2 regions of the Bacillus sp. NEAU-Y102 genome follow, and region 2 is predicted to be linked to the other one. Evidence: riboswitches for the same ligand, from Rfam matches in the RefSeq annotation. Region 2 holds a riboswitch; the other holds the start of a gene.

Region 1 (9,063 bases), on a different contig from region 2:
TTGACGGAAAATAAATTAGAGCCGACAGTTGAAGTTCCAGCGATTGTAAATGCAAAGAAATTAAATACTGTAATTTGGTCTGTGTTAGTCGGAACATTGCTTTATATCGTATTAAGGCTTACTTTACGTAAACGAGTATCAGCGGCGCTCCAGCCGTTAGTAAGGAATACGAATAGTGATTTACTAGATGAAATCGGATATCGATCTATTGCAATTGGATTCCCTGTTTTCACATTAGGTGCATTGATTTTTGCGATGATTTGGGCTCAAATAGCGTGGACACGTTTTTGGGGCTGGGATCCAAAAGAGGTTTGGGCGCTTATTACTTGGCTCTTTTATGCGGCGGTATTACATTTACGCTTATCGAAAGGGTGGCATGGGGAGAAGTCGGCATGGTTAGCGGTAATTGGTTTTGCAATCATTATGTTTAACTTTATTGTAGTAAACTTAATTATCGCGGGTTTACATTCATATGCATAGAGAAATAAAATAGGAGAGTGTATGTCACTTTCCTATTTTATTTTTGTCAACTTTTCTTCTTTTTTGAGAAAAACATGACAAAGTAGCGGTTGATTTTGTAAAATGATGTCGAGGACATTATATACTGTTCAAAAAAAATACATAGTTTTGGAAAAAAATTGAACAAACTTTATTATTCTTGTGAAGCATAATATGGGAAGTGAAACATTTAGAAGATTGCTTAAATAAACGAGAATAGCGCAACATACTAGTGTAGAAGGGTAGGTGTAAACCGTTGTGGTAAAAGTACGCAACGGGTAGAGATGGAAAATGAATCAAGAATTTTAATTGTAGATGATGAGGATCGTATTCGTCGTTTATTGAAAATGTACTTAGAAAGAGAACAATACACAATTGAAGAAGCAGATAATGGTGATACAGCTTTAGAAATGGCGTTGCAAAATGATTACGATTTAATCTTATTAGATCTTATGATGCCTGGTAAAGATGGCATTGAAGTATGTAAAGGGGTTCGTGAGAAGAAAGCGACACCAATTATTATGCTGACAGCAAAAGGTGAAGAAGTAAATAGAGTACAAGGATTTGAAGTTGGAACAGATGATTATATTGTAAAGCCATTTAGTCCACGTGAGGTCGTACTACGTGTGAAAGCGGTATTACGTCGTGCTGTACCAACAACATTCTTTACACAAGATACAACGACAAAAGATGTTACTGTATTCCCGCACTTAACAATTGATAACGATGCACACCGTGTTACTGCAGATGGTAATGAAGTAAACTTAACGCCGAAAGAATATGAGTTACTATTATTTTTAGCGAAAGCTCCTGATAAAGTATTCGATCGTGAGCAACTGTTAAAAGAAGTATGGCAATATGAATTCTTCGGAGATTTACGTACAGTTGATACGCATGTAAAACGTTTACGTGAGAAGTTAAGTAAAAAATCACCAGATGCTGCGAAGATGATTGTTACCGTTTGGGGCGTAGGTTATAAATTTGAGGTTGTGAACGACTGATGCTTTGGAGAAGTGTAGTAGGGAAGTTATGGATGACTATATTACTTCTCGTTTCGTTTGTGCTTGGATTTGTTGCGATTTTACTTTCACAGTTTTTTAGAACATATTATGTTGATATGAGTGAAGATAGGCTTCAAAAAGTTGCAACAAGTGTTTCAGAGTTAATTGAAGAAGGTGCCGATGTAAAAACGATTGAGAATATCGCGTACAAATTCTCTGATTCACTTTCAAGGATCATTATTGTAGAAGATGGTAAAGAAATATCATCTTCGCCGAAACAAGAAGGGTTAGTCACTCTTACAATGGATGATTTGAAAGAAGATAAAGAATTAGCGGCTGTTTTCACAGACAAAAAAGAAATTAAGAATAACATTAGAAAAGCCTCTAATAGTAGAAAGAATAAAAACACTGAAAATGATATTATGATTGTCGGAAAACCAGTGCAGTCAAAAAATCAAAGTGCAGTGTTCGTATACGAATCTTTACAAGTACCGATACAAGGCATGGAGAGAACGACTGATTTTATATTCTTATCAGCAGGGATTGCGATTATATTAACAACGTTCTTTGCATTCTTCTTGTCTACTCGAATTACAGCACCACTCCGTAAAATGCGTGAAGTTGCTTTTGAGGTGGCGCGTGGGAAGTTTGATGCGAAAGCTCCTATGGTGTCTCAGGACGAGATTGGTGAGCTTGCAACGGCCTTAAATCAAATGGGGAAACAGTTGAAGTTTAATATGAATGCACTGCAGCAAGAAAAAGAACAGTTAGCTAGTATTTTAAGTAGTATGGCAGATGGGGTTATTACGTTAAATCAAGAAGGTGAAGTCGTTGTAATTAATCCGCCGGCCGAACATTTCTTACAAGTTTGGCAAGAAGAAAAAGAGATAGAGCTAAGTAAAAAACTACCTTCTGAACTTGTGGAACTATTCCATCTTGTTGTAGAAAGTGAACAACAACAAGTTGTTGAAATTAATTTACAAAAAGGGAACTATGTAGTTCTTATGACGCCGCTTTACAATCAAACGAAAATTCGTGGAGCTGTAGCGGTACTGCGAGATATGACGGAAGAACGCCGTCTTGAAAAGATGCGTCAAGACTTTATTGCGAATGTATCGCATGAACTTCGTACACCAATGGTAATGCTGCAAGGGTATAGTGAAGCGATTTTAGATGATATTGTGCAAACGAAAGAAGAAATTGATGAGTTTGTTCAAATCATTTATGATGAATCCGTTCGTTTAGGTAAACTTGTAAATGAATTATTAGATTTAGCACGCATGGAAAGTGGTAATGTAGAGTTACATATAGGTGAAGTTGATATTCATCCTTTCGTTGAAAAAATAGGTCGTAAATTCCAAGGGATTGCAAAGGATAAAGAGGTCGCGTTAACGGTTGATTTCAAAGATTCAATTGAACAATACCCGTTTGATGCAGATCGTATGGAGCAAGTATTGACGAATTTAATTGATAACGCAATACGTCATACAAACGCAGGCGGACATGTAACGCTTGTAATTGATTCGAAAAATAATGGCCTCATTTTTGAAGTACAAGATTCGGGTGCAGGCATTCCAGAAGAGGATATTCCATTTTTATTTGATCGTTTCTATAAAGCTGATAAAGCAAGAACACGTGGGAAAAAGGGTGGAACAGGACTCGGGCTTGCGATTGCGAAAAATATTGTTCAAGGTCATGATGGTAAAATTTCTGTTTCAAGTGTTGTTGGAGAAGGAACTACATTCTCTGTATATTTACCGAATCGTATAATTTAGATATGTGTTTTTAAAGTTGATAATGAATAAAGTTCTGCTGTTTTTTATTTTTTTGTAAACTCAATTAAATAAAGAATGGTAGAACTTTTTTCTATGTTGCTCGAATAAAGAATAACAAGAGAGGTGCTGTGAAGAAATGAAATTATATACAAAAACAGGAGATAAAGGAACGACAAGTGTAATAGGCGGTAGGGTTGATAAAGATGATATCCGTGTGGAAGCGTATGGAACAATAGACGAGGCGAATTCTCATATCGGATATGCAATGACTAAGCTTCAAGGCGGGACTTATAGAGATATTTACAATGAGCTCGAAAATATTCAACATGAGCTATTTGATTGCGGAGGAGACTTGGCAATAGTGGAACAAAAAATTCCTTATAAGGTGACAATTGAGATGGTTGAAAGCTTAGAAAGAAAGATTGATTTGTATATAGAAGAAGCACCGCCGCTAGAGCGCTTTATTTTACCAGGTGGAAGCGAGTCGGCAGCTGCTATTCATATTGCACGTACAGTTGTAAGGCGAGCAGAACGATGTATCGTGTCCTTACAAAAAGAAGGAGAAATAAATGAAGTTGTTCTAAAGTATGTAAATAGATTATCTGACTATTTATTTGCAGTAGCTAGAGTAATAAATGCCCGATTACAAGTGAAAGATGTGGAGTATAACCGTAGTGCATTAGTTTTTCGTGATAAGAAAGAGAAGGAAGTGGAGTAATTCACTTTCTTTTTTTTTGTATACTTTTTTCTGTAATATACCAAAATAGAGAAGGTATGTTGGTAATTAGAAAACGGAGGATGTATATGAAAGTTTTAAAATGCGGAGTCATGTTATTGAGTATACTGTTTGTATCTCAATTACATGTTTATGCAGAAGAAAATCGATGGACATGGCCTGTTGAAGGTCAGATAAGTGATTATTTTGGGACAAGGCATGGAAAACACTATGGTATTGATGTAGCTGCACCGATTGGAACGCCTGTGGCAGCTATCCAAGATGGTAAGGTAACGAAGTCTTATTATTCAAGTAGTTATGGAAATGTTGTATTTATTAAACACGGAGAATATGAGGCTGTATATGCACATTTAAATAAGAGATATGTGGGTCAAGGAGATTATATTTCAAAAGGTGAAAAAATTGGAGAAGTAGGGAACACGGGAGAATCGCGAGGTGCACACTTACATCTAGAACTTCATCAAGGAAGATGGACGATGGCGAAAAAGAATGCGATGAACCCATTGCTTGTTTTAAGTGAACAAAGAAATGAAGTTGTTTCTTCATCATTATATGTCGTACAAAAAGGGGATACTTTAGTTAGTATTGCACGGAAATTTAGTATGACACTTAAGGAAATTAAAGAAAAAAATGGATTGCAGCAAGAGCTAATTTATCCTAATCAACAATTATATGTTAAGTAAAGGCAACGTCTCAAAAATTAAACTTTGAATATTCTTAAATAAGGTTCAATGTAAATGAAATTATATGGGCGCTTCTGCTAGAAGTATTGAGTGAATTAGAGTATTTATATCTAAAAGAAAACCGTCCCAAAATTTATTTTGGGACGGCTTCTTTTACCAAAAAATAAAGACACATATAAATCCAGAAATAGCTAAATAGCTATATAAGTAAAAAACTTTTGTTCTTGTTTTCTCTTTTGTTCGAAACAGTACGATAGTCGGTTCAATTAAACCGATTGTCAAACAAAGTAGGCCAAGAAGCATACAACCAATCGAAATAGAATACAGGGCGATTTGTGGTGCTTGAAATGGAATCATCCATTTTAATAAAAATGCAATAAGTGCAGTGTAACAAATGCTACCGATGTATTTATTCAGTGGTGTATTAGAACGAAAACCAGGAAGTTTTTTTAAGAAAGAGCGGGAAACAACTTCTGTTTGTAAAGATGTATGCTCTTCAATAATTCTTTGAGCTTCTTTTCCTTTTTGAAAAAGGGATAAGATCCAATTTCGCTCACCCTGAAAAATAAATTGAGAAGTTGTCAAATAGTGATCAATCTTCACTTTACTCCAACTTTTCCACGGATGACGCTCACACAATTTTAATTTACTTTCTGTTTTTTTATCATACTGATAAATACTGATGCCATCTTCATCGAAAGTAGCATAGTATGTCTCGTTTGAGAATGTGCCTAAATCAATTGGGCAGTAGAAAAGTAATTCTTTTTTTAAGTAAAAGTATTCTTTTCTTAAGTTTTTTTTCATTGCTTCTCGAATAGAATGTCTCTTTTCTTTTTTCATGACATTTCCTCCATAACTCAGAAAATGTTCTTATCTTAACAATTCAATATCTTATCACTTTTAATTATATATGACTAGGTAATTCAAAAGAGAAATGCCGAATAATAAAAAATATGGATTGTATTGTAAAATATCTCGCAATTTATTTATTGTTACGAAAAATAAATAACTAATTTTAAATAAGTTACAATTTTTTTGTTCACAATGTTATGAGGTTGTTGTATAATGAAGGGGAAAATAGAATATCGGTCTATCTTCGGGGCAGGGTGAAAATCCCGACCGGCGGTGATGAACTATTTATGATTTTGTTCTAAGCCCGCGAGCCGTTAAGGCAGGATTTGGTGTGATTCCAAAGCCGACAGTACAGTCTGGATGGGAGAAGATGGAGGTTCAAGCGTTCAAAAAAGATATGGATTTGAACGTCTGTTTGATGTGCCTTAAATTCTCCCTTTGTGTAAAACACAAAGGGTTTTTTCGTTCTATGAAAAAATAGGCATAGCAGAACCTTTCCACTTTCCATGAGAAGATCGATGGAAAAGGAGAGAGAAAGATGAAACAAAAAAACAGTGTGGTGCAGATGGTGAGTGTAGCGATGCTAAGTAGTATTGCATATTTACTAATGATGTTAGATTTCCCGTTCCCAGGGCTTCCGCCATTTTTGAAAATTGATTTTAGTGATGTACCAGCTCTAATTGCAGCAATTATCTTTGGACCAGTAGCTGGAGTGATTGTAGAGGCAATAAAGAACATTTTACATTACGGGATTCAAGGAAGTTTAACGGGAGTACCAGTTGGAGAAATTGCAAACTTTATTGCAGGATGTTTATTTATTGGACCAGCAGCTTTCTTATTTAGAAAGTATCGTACTGTGAAGAGTTTAACGACAGGGTTAATGCTAGGGACAATTACAATGGCACTTATTATGAGTGTATTAAACTACATCATCATATTCCCGGCGTACACTTGGTTTTTAAATTCACCAGCTATGTCTAGCGAAGCTATAAGAACAACGGTTGTAACGGCAATCTTACCATTTAATTTAATTAAAGGAATTGTTGTAACAATTGTATTTGTGGCATTATTCTCACGCCTGAAAGTATGGGTGTTTGCAAAAATGAAAAATGCATAATATATATAAACCATTAGTAGTGTGGAACTACTAATGGTTTTTTATTAAGGAAAATAAAATTTAGATACAAAAAATGCCCCTCATCAATATGAGGGGCATTTTTTGAAGTTAATAAAAGACTATTCAAATTTTAAAGCGTCTCCGTCGAATGATTCGTCAGCAACTTTAATTGAGTCAGTTGGACAGCCTTCGAATGCATCCATCATATCTTCAATTAATACATCTGGAATTTCAACGATACCTTGGTTATCGTCTAATGTTACAAATGCAATACCTTCATCATCATAGTCATAAATGTCTGGTGCAGCAGCGCCACAAGCACCACATGCAATACAAGTATCTTTATCAACGATTGTATATTTTGCCATCTTTTTTCCCTCCTGATAATATGTATGTGAAAAGCTTGCCATAAAAATTATAACCTTATTGTAAAACGGTTTGTAAAACTTTTCAACATAAAATTATAATGATAATGCTTATCAATTAGAGTGTCAACTTATTTTTGAATTATGTCATAAGATTTTCAAAATACGTAAATATGATTTCGTTTGATACAATAGAATATATACAAGTATATAGTTCTTATTATGATAAGTTTAATGAGCGACAGTAGATAGTGTAATTGTACTGAAAAGAATGAAGTTAAGATTGGAAGGTGGAAGCGGTCATGCAAATACAATATACTTTGTTGCATTGTTTAAAACAATTGAATGGTGAAAGAACCGTTTCATCTATTTATTATTTACTAAAGGGCAAACGTTCTTCGCAAACTTTACAAGATGGAAATATGTTTAGAATTTCTTTTTTGTTCGGAATATATAAATCATTAAATAGAAATGACTATGATGGTGAAGTTGTAAAGTTGTTGCAAGCAGATTTTATTCAAGAAATACATGAAAATACATATGTGTTAACACCTAAGGGTAAAACGCAGTTACATAAATGGGAGGAAGTTTATGCTTTTCCAGCGCATTTGCATGGTTTACATTATGGAGAATTAGGTGAAACATTTTGGAAAAGATTTTCATTGATTATTCAAACTATATCAAATTTACAACAGAATAATACTAAGTTTATCCCGATTCAACAAGATACAGAAATAATGATGTGGGTGAAACGTTTTCTAACAGGAAGGCCATATAAGAGAAGTGAATTGGCGAGAAAACTGTGGACGGAAGTACATAATCTTTTAGAAAAAAGTAATGCGATAGAAGCGACGATTGTAACATATCGACTAACGGGTTATGAACGGATTGGTTGTACATTGCAACAATTAGCAGAAATTACGAAACAAGATATGTTCAGGGTGTATTTTTTATTTTGGGGTACGATGCATTTCTTTATACAAGAAGTTCGTGATAAAGAAAATGAATTTCCGCTATTAGCTGAAATTATATCTTATCCAAATGAGAGAGCTGAACTATTTAGTTTATCCACGAAAAAAACATATAATTTTTGGAGACAAGGGCGTTCTTTAGAAGAAATAGCAACGATTCGGAATTTGAAGGTTGCAACGATAGAAGATCATTTTGTTGAAATTGCTTTGCGAGAAAAAGATTTTTCTATTGAAATGTTTATGGAAAAAGAAAAGATAGACAAAGTAATAAAAGTAATTGAAGCATTGCAAACGCGGAAGTTACGTGTTTTGAAACAAGCGATTGGAGAAGATATCTCTTATTTTGAAGTTCGTCTTGTATTAGCGCGGATGGAGGGTGTAAATGAAACTTGAAGAATATTTATATAAGTGGTTTGGATATTCTGAATTTCGTCCAGGTCAAAAAGGAGTTATTACAGATTTATTAGAAGGAAAAGATGTGATAGCAATGCTTCCGACTGGAAGAGGAAAGTCTATGTGCTATCAGTTTCCGGGGCTTATGCGAGAAGGAACAGTGCTTGTTGTATCGCCGTTATTATCTTTAATGGAAGATCAAGTGACACAATTAAAGTATGTTGTGAAAAACCGAGTGATAGCATTTAATAGTTTTCGGACATTAAATGAAAAAAGAGAAGCGATGAAAAAATTATCTTCATATAAATTTATTTTTGTTTCACCAGAGATGTTACAGTCGGAGTTATTAATTAGGGAATTGAAGAAAATTCATATTTCATTATTTGTTGTTGATGAGGCTCATTGTATTTCTCAATGGGGTTATGATTTTAGACCGGACTATAAGAAACTAAATGTAGTTATTGAAAATATTGGTTCTCCTACAGTGTTAGCATTGACAGCCACAGCGACAAAAGGGGTACTGCAAGATATCGCAGACAGTTTAAATTTAAAGGGTGCCGCGGAACATGTATACTCTATTGACCGTCCTAATATTGCAATGGAGGTGCAATTTGTAGAGACGATAGAAGAAAAGAAAGAGGCGCTTTTGGAGCAGGTGATGTATTTACAAGG
Region 2 (9,063 bases):
TCCTAATTTGTTTACTTTCGTTTGTAAATACGATTTATTCTCTTCTTTTGCTGGCATTTGCAACGGTACACGCTCGACTACTTCTAAATCGTAACCTTGTAAGCCAGCAATTTTTCTTGGGTTATTCGTTAATAATCGTAAACTTTGTAAACCTAAATCTTTTAATATTTGTGCACCGATACCGTAATCACGAAGATCAGCAGGGAAGCCGAGTTTTTCATTTGCTTCTACAGTATCGAATCCTTCTTCTTGTAATTTATAAGCACGAAGCTTATTAAGAAGCCCAATGCCTCTTCCTTCTTGTCTCATATAAAGAAGAACACCTTTTCCTTCACGCTCAATTTGAGCAAGTGCTGCATGGAGTTGTGGTCCGCAATCGCAGCGATGTGAACCGAATACATCTCCTGTTAAGCATTCAGAATGAACACGCACAAGTACCGGTTCACCTATTGAAATATCACCTTTTACAAGTGCGATATGTTCTTTCGTATCTAATGAGTTAGAATAGCCAATTGCGTGGAAAGTACCGAAATCTGTAGGTAATGTAATTTCCACCTCTCTCGTCACAAGTGTTTCATGATGGCGGCGGTAAGCAATTAAATCTTCTATTGTAATCATTTTTATATCAAATTGTTTTGCGCATTCTATTAAATCAGGTACACGTGCCATCGTGCCGTCCTCATTTATAATCTCGCAAATAACTCCAGCTGGTTCGGCACCGCATAGCTTTGCTAAATCAACAGCGGCTTCTGTATGACCTGCACGACGCAGGACACCGCCTTCTTTCGCAATTAATGGAAAGATATGTCCAGGTCGATTGAAATCAGTGCCTTTTGATGCGGGATTTAACAATTCTTGTATCGTAGTTGCACGTTCGTGAGCGCTAATCCCTGTTGTTGTAGAAACATGGTCAATGCTCACTGTAAACGCAGTATGATGTGAATCTGTATTATGAGATACCATTGGTTCTAATTGTAGACGTTCTGCGTATCCTTCCGTAATCGGTACACAAACGAGACCACGACCATGTGTAATCATAAAATTAATTGTTTCCGGTGTAATGTACTCTGCTAAAGCAATAAAGTCGCCTTCATTTTCTCGGTTTTCATCATCACATACGATAACGACTTTACCTTGTTTTAAATCTTCTAGAGCTTCTTCAATACGATGAAACATTGTGCTTCCCCCTTATAGAAATCCGTTTTCTTGTAAAAAACTTTCGGTCATTGAACCTACTCGTTTTGCAGGTTTAGTAATAAAGCGTTCGATATATTTACCAATCATGTCACACTCAATATTTACGATATCTCCGGCATTTTTTTCTCCAATGACAGATTCGCTTACTGTGTGCGGGATGAGTGAAATCGTTATGGAAGCTTCGTCTATATCAAATATCGTTAAACTCGTTCCATCAACAGCAATGGACCCTTTATGCAAACAATAGTGTAGCAATTCATCAGAAATTGCTATTTTATAATAGACGGCATTGTAATGTTGTTTTTTAGTTAAAATCGTTCCGATGCCATCAATATGTCCTGAAACGAAATGTCCACCGAATCTTCCATTTGCAGACATTGCCCGCTCTAAATTTACTTTAGAGTGGGGTTTAAGCATGCGAAGCGATGTCGACTGCATCGTTTCAGGCATTGCATCAACTGTAAATGAAGTAGTTGTAAAGTTTGTTACAGTTAAGCAAATACCGTTAACTGCGATACTATCACCTAAGTGAACATCTGATAAAATTTTCTTTGCATGAATCGTTAATTTCATCGCTTCTCCGCTTTGTTGCATGTTTGCTATCGTTCCTAATTCTTCTACAATTCCTGTAAACATTCCGTCACCTCGTTTCGGGCATTCGCAACGATTTTTATATCATCACCAATTTGTTTCATCTCTTGAATTTTCAAGGAAAGCGCATCTTGTAATTTTGAAAAACCATTTCCTCCAAATAAAGTAGGAGCATCTTTTCCACCAATTAATTTCGGGCTTATATAGGTTACAATTTCATTGAAATTGTTTGTTTTTAAGAAACTTGCATGAATTGATTGGCCACCTTCAACGAATAGAGAAAGAATTTGTTTCTCTCCAAGAAAGGAAAGAAGGTCCTCGATTTCTATATGCTTCGTTTCCATTTGGAATATAGCTATATTTTTAGAATTATAAGAAGATATCTTCTCTTTCTTTACATCCTTACCGACAATAATCCATGTCGGTGCTAAACCATCTGTTATAACATGAGAAGATGGTGGCGTTCGTAAATGGGTATCTAAAACAACGCGAATAGGATGTTTCCCACCATTTGGAATTCTTGTTGTTAAATGAGGATTATCAGCTATAACTGTATTCACTCCAACAAGAATTGCATCATGTGTATGGCGATATTGGTGAACATCAGCACGTGCTTCTTCACCTGTAATCCACTTACTTTCACCAGTTACAGTTGCTGTTTTTCCATCTAAGCTCATCGCTGTTTTGATTGTTACAAAAGGGCGTTTCGTTTTCATGTAGTGAAAAAAGTAGCGATTTAATAAAACTGCTTCTGCTTCAAGAACACCGGTAGTTACTTCAATTCTAGCTTCCTCTAATCTTCTTTTTCCGTTACCAGAAACGAGCGGATTACAATCGGGAGTAGCAATTACCACACGCTTAACTCCTTTTTCGATGAGCAATTCACAACAAGGTGGTGTTTTTCCAAAGTGGCTACACGGTTCCAGTGTTACATAAACGGTAGCGTCTTTGGCGTTCTGACCAGCCATTTGAAGGGCATGAACTTCTGCGTGTTCTTCACCAGCTCGTAAATGAGCCCCCATACCAACGATGTTTCCATCTTTTACAACAACAGCACCAACCATAGGATTTGGACTTGTTTGTCCTGATGTTCCTTCTGCTAACTGCAGGGCAATCCTCATATATTCTTGATCTGTCATTTTCTTCACCTCTCCTAAAAAAATCAAAAAACCCCAAGGATTTAATATCCTTGGGGTTTGGGAGACGTGATTTCTAGAAATATAGTTTGAATACGAAAGCATAGGAAAGAAACCTAACGATAATTGATATTTCTGCATAAGGAAAAAACCTAGCAAAATATCGAATTTTTAAACGCTAGTTGTCTCTTTTTATTTCAGTATAAAAAATAAGTATAGAAAATTAAACATATATAAAGAATCAAAATGAATCTTTAAAAATATGCATACTGAAATAAAAGTGTATTCACTATATAAAAAACTAGAAACATATCCTTCTCCCATCCAGACTATACTGTCGGCCCTAGAGTTTCACTAGATCCACCGTTTTCGAGTTGAAAACGGGTCACGGACTTAGAAGTTTTCACTTCATCACCGCCGGTTGGGAATTTCACCCGACCCCGAAGGATGCTGTTTGCTCAAATTATAGCACAAAAAAAATAAAAGGCTAGTAAAAAATATTCGAATGTGAAGAATTGTGTGAAAATATATGTGGGCTGGAATGGAAATAAAAGTATTAGAAATGTTGTAAGGAGAAGGGATATAACGGAGTTGCTAAAAAGAAAAAACATGCACAAAAAAATGTGCATGTCACATGTAAAATTATTCTGCCTCTGGTGCTCTAACAACAGACTCGAATTTACCTTTATGCGAAGCGTCGCAATAAGGCATATTTTTTGATAAACCACAACGGCATAAAGAAAATGCCGGTTTTGCTGGGAATACATTCCCTTGTGAGTCGACTAATTCCACGTCCCCTGTAACGCGAAAAGAGCCATTATCATTTACTTTAATTTGTACTTTTGCCAACGTTATCCCTCCTTCCCAAACGCTTAATTTCATCATATAATCAAGGGAAGTGCTTGACAATATAAAAAGAGCACTTTGTTTGAGAAAGAAGAGAGTGTTATAATAGTTTTCATAACTGACTAGAGTAAGGTGACGAGAGATGGATAAACAATTACATACATTACGAAACATTGCAAATGAGCGCACGTGGGCATCATTTTTGAATGATAATCATCCATATAGTTTGTTACATTGGTCCATTGCAGGTGTAGGGCAAGAGGCAAAGGATGTTTGGTTACTTCAAGATGAAGTAACATTTCAAACGACAGAATTCCCAACGTTAGATGATGCAATGCAATGGATTTCTGAAAATATGGAACAAGTTACAGACGTTTTAGCGCAATAAAAAAACAGGCTTATGCAAGCCTGTTTTTTGTTTCTTTCACATATGTGTTTAAAAATTGATCGATGGCTGCTTCGTACTCTTCTTTATTTTCGTTATAAGAGCAAGCGTGTGCACCACGTTCTGCAATATAAAGTTGTTTATTGTTTTCTTTTGCTTCATATAGTGATTTCGTCATATCAGCTAAAATATAATCATCATCTTTACTATGAATAAAGAGGACGGGATTGTTAATATTTTTTATACAATCAATTGGTGAAACTTCGCGAATCGTATAACCGTCACGCACTTTTAAAAAAGCATTTGCTAAAGGTAATAAAGGCCATTTTGGTAAATGGAATTCAACCTTTAAACGGTGCTGTAATTGTCCGTGAAAATCAGAGAAAGGACAATCTGCAATATAGAAATCAGCACCATCTTCTACAAGTCCTGCGTATTGAAGAAGTGTTGCAGCTCCCATAGATTCACCATGAATACCGAGTGTTATATTTGTTCCAAAGCGACTTTTTAGCCAGTCAACTACAGATTTTAAATCATGTTTTTCATAGTATCCATAGCTTGTTGTTTTTCCGCCAGTTTTACCATGACGACGATGATCATAAATAACGACATTATACCCTCTGTTTAAAAATAACCTTGCATATTTTACAGAGTTCATTTTATTTACAGTTACGCCGTGACAAAAAATCATAAACTTATTGGAATGACCAGCAGGAATGTAATATCCGTGAAGATCATATCCGAATTGTGAAGGAATATGAATTTCTTCTTTATGAAGAGCATCAAAATCTTCTATACGAAAATGTTTTTTCGTTTCTCTTTCGAGTACTTCTTCCTCTGTTTTTTTCTTTAAATACATCACTTTATTTGTAAAGAAAATCCCAAGGGCTGTTATCGCACCTAGTACAGTAAACAATGCTGCAAAAAAACGTTTCATACTTTACCTCATCCTCCAAATACCGTTACATGTGATACACTTATATTGTATCACAATGATATAAAAGGGGAGAAATAGGAAATGGTGCATATACAAAAAATTACGCCAACGATGAAAGAAACAATTCGAATGTTTATGTGTGAGAACTGGGGAAGTTCATTGATGGTTTCACGTGGTAAGGGGCATCAATTAGAAGAGTTGCCAGGATTTGTTGCGTTTTCTAATGACAGAATAATCGGAATTATAACGTATGAAGTGACTGGAAATATGTGTGAAATTATATCGTTAGATAGTATTGAAGAAAGAAAAGGAATAGGGAAGAAGCTTGTGGATTGTGTATTGCAAGTTGCAGAAGAAGAACGGTGCAGGCAGGTTTGTCTTATTACAACAAATGATAATATGAATGCGTTACGATTTTACCAAAAACGTAATTTTGTAATGACTAATTTATATGTGAATGCGGTAGAGGAGGCAAGAAAAATAAAGAAAGAAATTCCACGTATTGGATATGATAATATCCCAATTTTACATGAAATTCAGTTGGAGTATCGTTTAGTGAAATGATGTAACAATTTTCAGAAATATGAGTTATTAATCTTGACGGATAGTGTAATTTAGGTTACCGTAAAATTGTAATCTATTACCATATTAAGGGGTGACGATGTGGCAACTATACGTGATGTTGCAAAATTGGCAGGTGTTTCAGTCGCAACCGTTTCACGAGTTATTAATGAAAAAGGATATGTTCATGAGGACACAGTAAAACAAGTAAAGGAAGCAATTGAAGAATTACGTTATAGGCCAAACAGTGCAGCGAAGCCACTATTTAAAGAGAATTCAACGATAATTGCATTACTTGTAGATAATCTATATGACCCATCAAACATCACTTTGCTACATTGTATTGAGGAAATAGCATATAAAGAAGGATATCAAATCATTGTTTGTAATATAGAGAATAAAGATAGATACATATATATGTTGAAGGAGAATAACGTTGCAGGTGTTATTTTAACAAAATCCGTTTTTAAAAGTATAGGAGAAATTCCATTTCCGTTTGTTGTGATTGATGAGCAACAATCACATGGAAATTATTATGAAAGTGGACAGAGGGCTGTTTCTTTATTAAAAGAGAAAGGGTGTCACTTTCTTGCATATTTCGGTGAGGGAGAAGAAAGTGAAGAAATGGAAGATCATATAGCAGGTTTTTTAGATACTGTTTGGGATGAAGGAATCTCTTATCGAGAAGAATGTGTACAAGGGTATACAAATAAACAATTTATTACATTATTGCGAAACAATCCGTATATAGATGGAATTGTAACTTCAAGTGATCAGATTGCTATTGAGTTAATTCGGTCAGCAAGATTTGTAAATATACATGTACCAGATAAATTAAAAATTGTTGGACCGAATGGGAGCATAGAGTGTGAATGGATAGGTTCATCACTACCGGCAATTGAAAGCTATGTCAAAGATAACGGAAAAGTAGCTTTTCAACAATTAAAAGGAAAAATAAAAAAGTAAAAGGTGCGTTTTATACGCACCTTTTTATAATGTAATTGCGGCAATAAAGCCAAATATAAGTAACGGTATATTGTAATGTAGAAAAGTGGGTACACATGTATCCCATATATGATGGTGCTGACCATCAGCATTTAAACCGGATGTTGGTCCGAGGGTACTATCTGATGCTGGAGATCCTGCGTCACCTAGCGCTCCGGCTGTACCAATAATTGCAATTGTAGCCATCGGACTAAATCCAAGCTGAATGCACAGAGGTACAAAAATTGTTGTTAAGATAGGGATGGTTGAAAAGGATGAACCAATTCCCATCGTAACGAGAAGTCCAATAACAAGCATAAGAAATGCAGCGAGTGGTTTGTTATTTCCGATTATATGTGCACTCGTTTGCACCAGAGATTCAACATGTCCTGTTTTTCGAAGAACAGCGCCGAATCCAGCGGCAGCAATCATAACAAAGCCAATAAAGGACATCATACGCATTCCGCTTGTTAATATCGCATCTGCTTCTTTAAGTGGTAGACTACCACTTACTGATAAGACGATAATACCTGCTAAAGCACCGAAAATCATTGATTCTGTTGTTAATTGAACAGTTAATGTAGCAATGATAGATAATAACCCGAAAGTAATGCTACGTTTTGTATAGGGAACGATCTCATTTTCGGTAGTATGAATTTGTTCTGTTTCATACGTACGAGGTTTTCGGTACGTAATGAATACCGCTACACATAATCCAATAATCATACCGAGTGCTGGAATAGTCATTGCTTTTGGAATAAGTGTGACATCAAATGTAAGACCGCTTTGCGCAGCGTTGGTTTGCAATACGTCATGATAAATTTTTCCGAACCCTGCAGGGATCCACATATAAGGAGTAATTAATCCAAATGTAATAATACACGTGACAAGTCTTCGATCCACTTTCAGCTCATTTAATACTTTTAAAAGTGCTGGAATTAAGATGGGGATGAAAGCAATGTGAACAGGAATCACATTTTGTGAGAAACAAGCCATCGTTAAAATAATGAATAAAATAAGTATTTTAGAATAAACTTGTTTTTTCGTGTCTTGTTCATTGCCAATCCATTTTAATGCAGTTTGAATCATAGCATCTGGAAGTCCTGTTTTGGAAAGGGAAATAGCGAAACCACCAAGCATTGCATAACTTAAAGCGATTGGAGCACTGTTTCCAAGACCAGTTGTAAAAGTGTTAATCGTTTCTGAAATACCGAGTCCGCCGATAATTCCGCCTGTTAAAGCTCCAACAATGATGGCGACAATGACCTGGACACGTAACAAACTAAGCAATAGCATAATTGCTACTGCGACGAGTACAGCGTTCATAATAAATGTAATCTCCCTAAATTTTTATTCTGTTAAGACAAGTAAATATGAAACATTTTGCTATGTTTATACATACTTGCGACATATTATTATAAAATGTTTTCTATGAAATGTAAAAGAGCCTTTTGTTACTAATGCTGAAAAGCTAGCTCTTGTTTAATTGATTGCAAAGAATTGGCGAATAATTCTGGTTCTTCTAGATCAGGAGAATGTGCTGAATTTGGGAACCAAATCATTTTTTTTATAGGCGCTTCAATAATATCGCAATATTCCTGAACGAGTGCATAAGGAGTTTGATAATCATAGCGACCAGAACAAAAATAAACTGGAATAGATAAACTTGAGATAGAAGAAAAGAAATCGATTGTCAGCATTTCTTCCCATAAAACGCCAGATTTTAAATTTCCTGCGAGAAACTTGAACCAATCTAATAGCGTATATTCAGGAGAAAAGAAACCTTTTCGTATGAAAGAAAAGGAAGATCCGTTTTGGATTGCTCCTCCGAATGTGCCAAGCCACTTTCTTTGAATAATAAGACGTCTCATATCTAAAAATGGTGGTTTTCCTAATTTTAAAAGGGAAGCTAATGCTTTTTTATGATCATGTTTTTTTGCAGAACTAATTAAATGTTGATATAGCAATTCTTCATTTTGTTTCATATGTACAATTTGCCCAATACTGATGTAAGCCTCGATATACTTTGGATATTGATGTGCTATGTTAAGCCCAATAATACTTCCCCAAGAATGACCAGCGAGAAATAGTTTTTGTTTGTTGAACCTTTTAAGTGCATATTGAATCACTTCTTTTGCATCGGAAACGAATTGTTCGATTGTAAAATTTGCTCCGAAATCTTTCATTGAAAAAGATTTACCTGCCCCGCGCTGATCCCAATTAATAACAATAAAGTGCTTCTCTAATTCTTTTTGAAAATGACGAATAAATCCGATTTGTGCCATGCCGGGTCCACCATGGCAGCATAATAAAATAGGCTGCTCTACGTTTTGCCCACGCATAAGGAGAGTTTGTTTTCGATTATTAATCATAACGCTTTCTATCGTAGCGATACTATTAGGAATGAGTTGTTTGTTTTCAGTATA

Evidence for each region. A riboswitch is a leader RNA that binds a small molecule or an ion and turns the genes downstream of it on or off. The one in region 2 is predicted to bind FMN.
Region 1: it holds a riboswitch for FMN, as region 2 does, so the genes downstream of both, ACYFX0_RS06770 (ECF transporter S component) here and ribD (bifunctional diaminohydroxyphosphoribosylaminopyrimidine deaminase/5-amino-6-(5-phosphoribosylamino)uracil reductase RibD) in region 2, are expected to answer to the same signal.

What each region holds. Positions count from the first base shown of each region.
Region 1 is NZ_JBTWFK010000002.1:69,800-78,862, reverse strand. Features, by position in the region: gene resC (cytochrome c biogenesis protein ResC) at 1-480, shown strand, start outside; gene resD (DNA-binding response regulator ResD) at 783-1,499, shown strand; gene resE (sensor histidine kinase ResE) at 1,499-3,274, shown strand; gene ACYFX0_RS06785 (cob(I)yrinic acid a,c-diamide adenosyltransferase) at 3,411-3,992, shown strand; gene ACYFX0_RS06780 (peptidoglycan DD-metalloendopeptidase family protein) at 4,079-4,693, shown strand; gene ACYFX0_RS06775 (hypothetical protein) at 4,847-5,533, opposite strand; FMN riboswitch at 5,782-5,921, shown strand; gene ACYFX0_RS06770 (ECF transporter S component) at 6,084-6,662, shown strand; gene ACYFX0_RS06765 (ferredoxin) at 6,782-7,030, opposite strand; gene ACYFX0_RS06760 (YpbB family protein) at 7,330-8,391, shown strand; gene recQ (ATP-dependent DNA helicase RecQ) at 8,381-9,063, shown strand, end outside.
Region 2 is NZ_JBTWFK010000001.1:1,030,514-1,039,576, reverse strand. Features, by position in the region: gene ribBA (bifunctional 3,4-dihydroxy-2-butanone 4-phosphate synthase/GTP cyclohydrolase II) at 1-1,176, opposite strand, end outside; gene ribE (riboflavin synthase) at 1,189-1,833, opposite strand; gene ribD (bifunctional diaminohydroxyphosphoribosylaminopyrimidine deaminase/5-amino-6-(5-phosphoribosylamino)uracil reductase RibD) at 1,815-2,927, opposite strand; FMN riboswitch at 3,233-3,376, opposite strand; gene ACYFX0_RS05120 (CDGSH iron-sulfur domain-containing protein) at 3,567-3,773, opposite strand; gene ACYFX0_RS05115 (DUF2552 family protein) at 3,913-4,158, shown strand; gene ACYFX0_RS05110 (alpha/beta hydrolase) at 4,169-5,092, opposite strand; gene ACYFX0_RS05105 (GNAT family N-acetyltransferase) at 5,174-5,656, shown strand; gene ACYFX0_RS05100 (LacI family DNA-binding transcriptional regulator) at 5,756-6,619, shown strand; gene ACYFX0_RS05095 (Na+/H+ antiporter family protein) at 6,644-7,963, opposite strand; gene ACYFX0_RS05090 (alpha/beta fold hydrolase) at 8,095-9,063, opposite strand, start outside.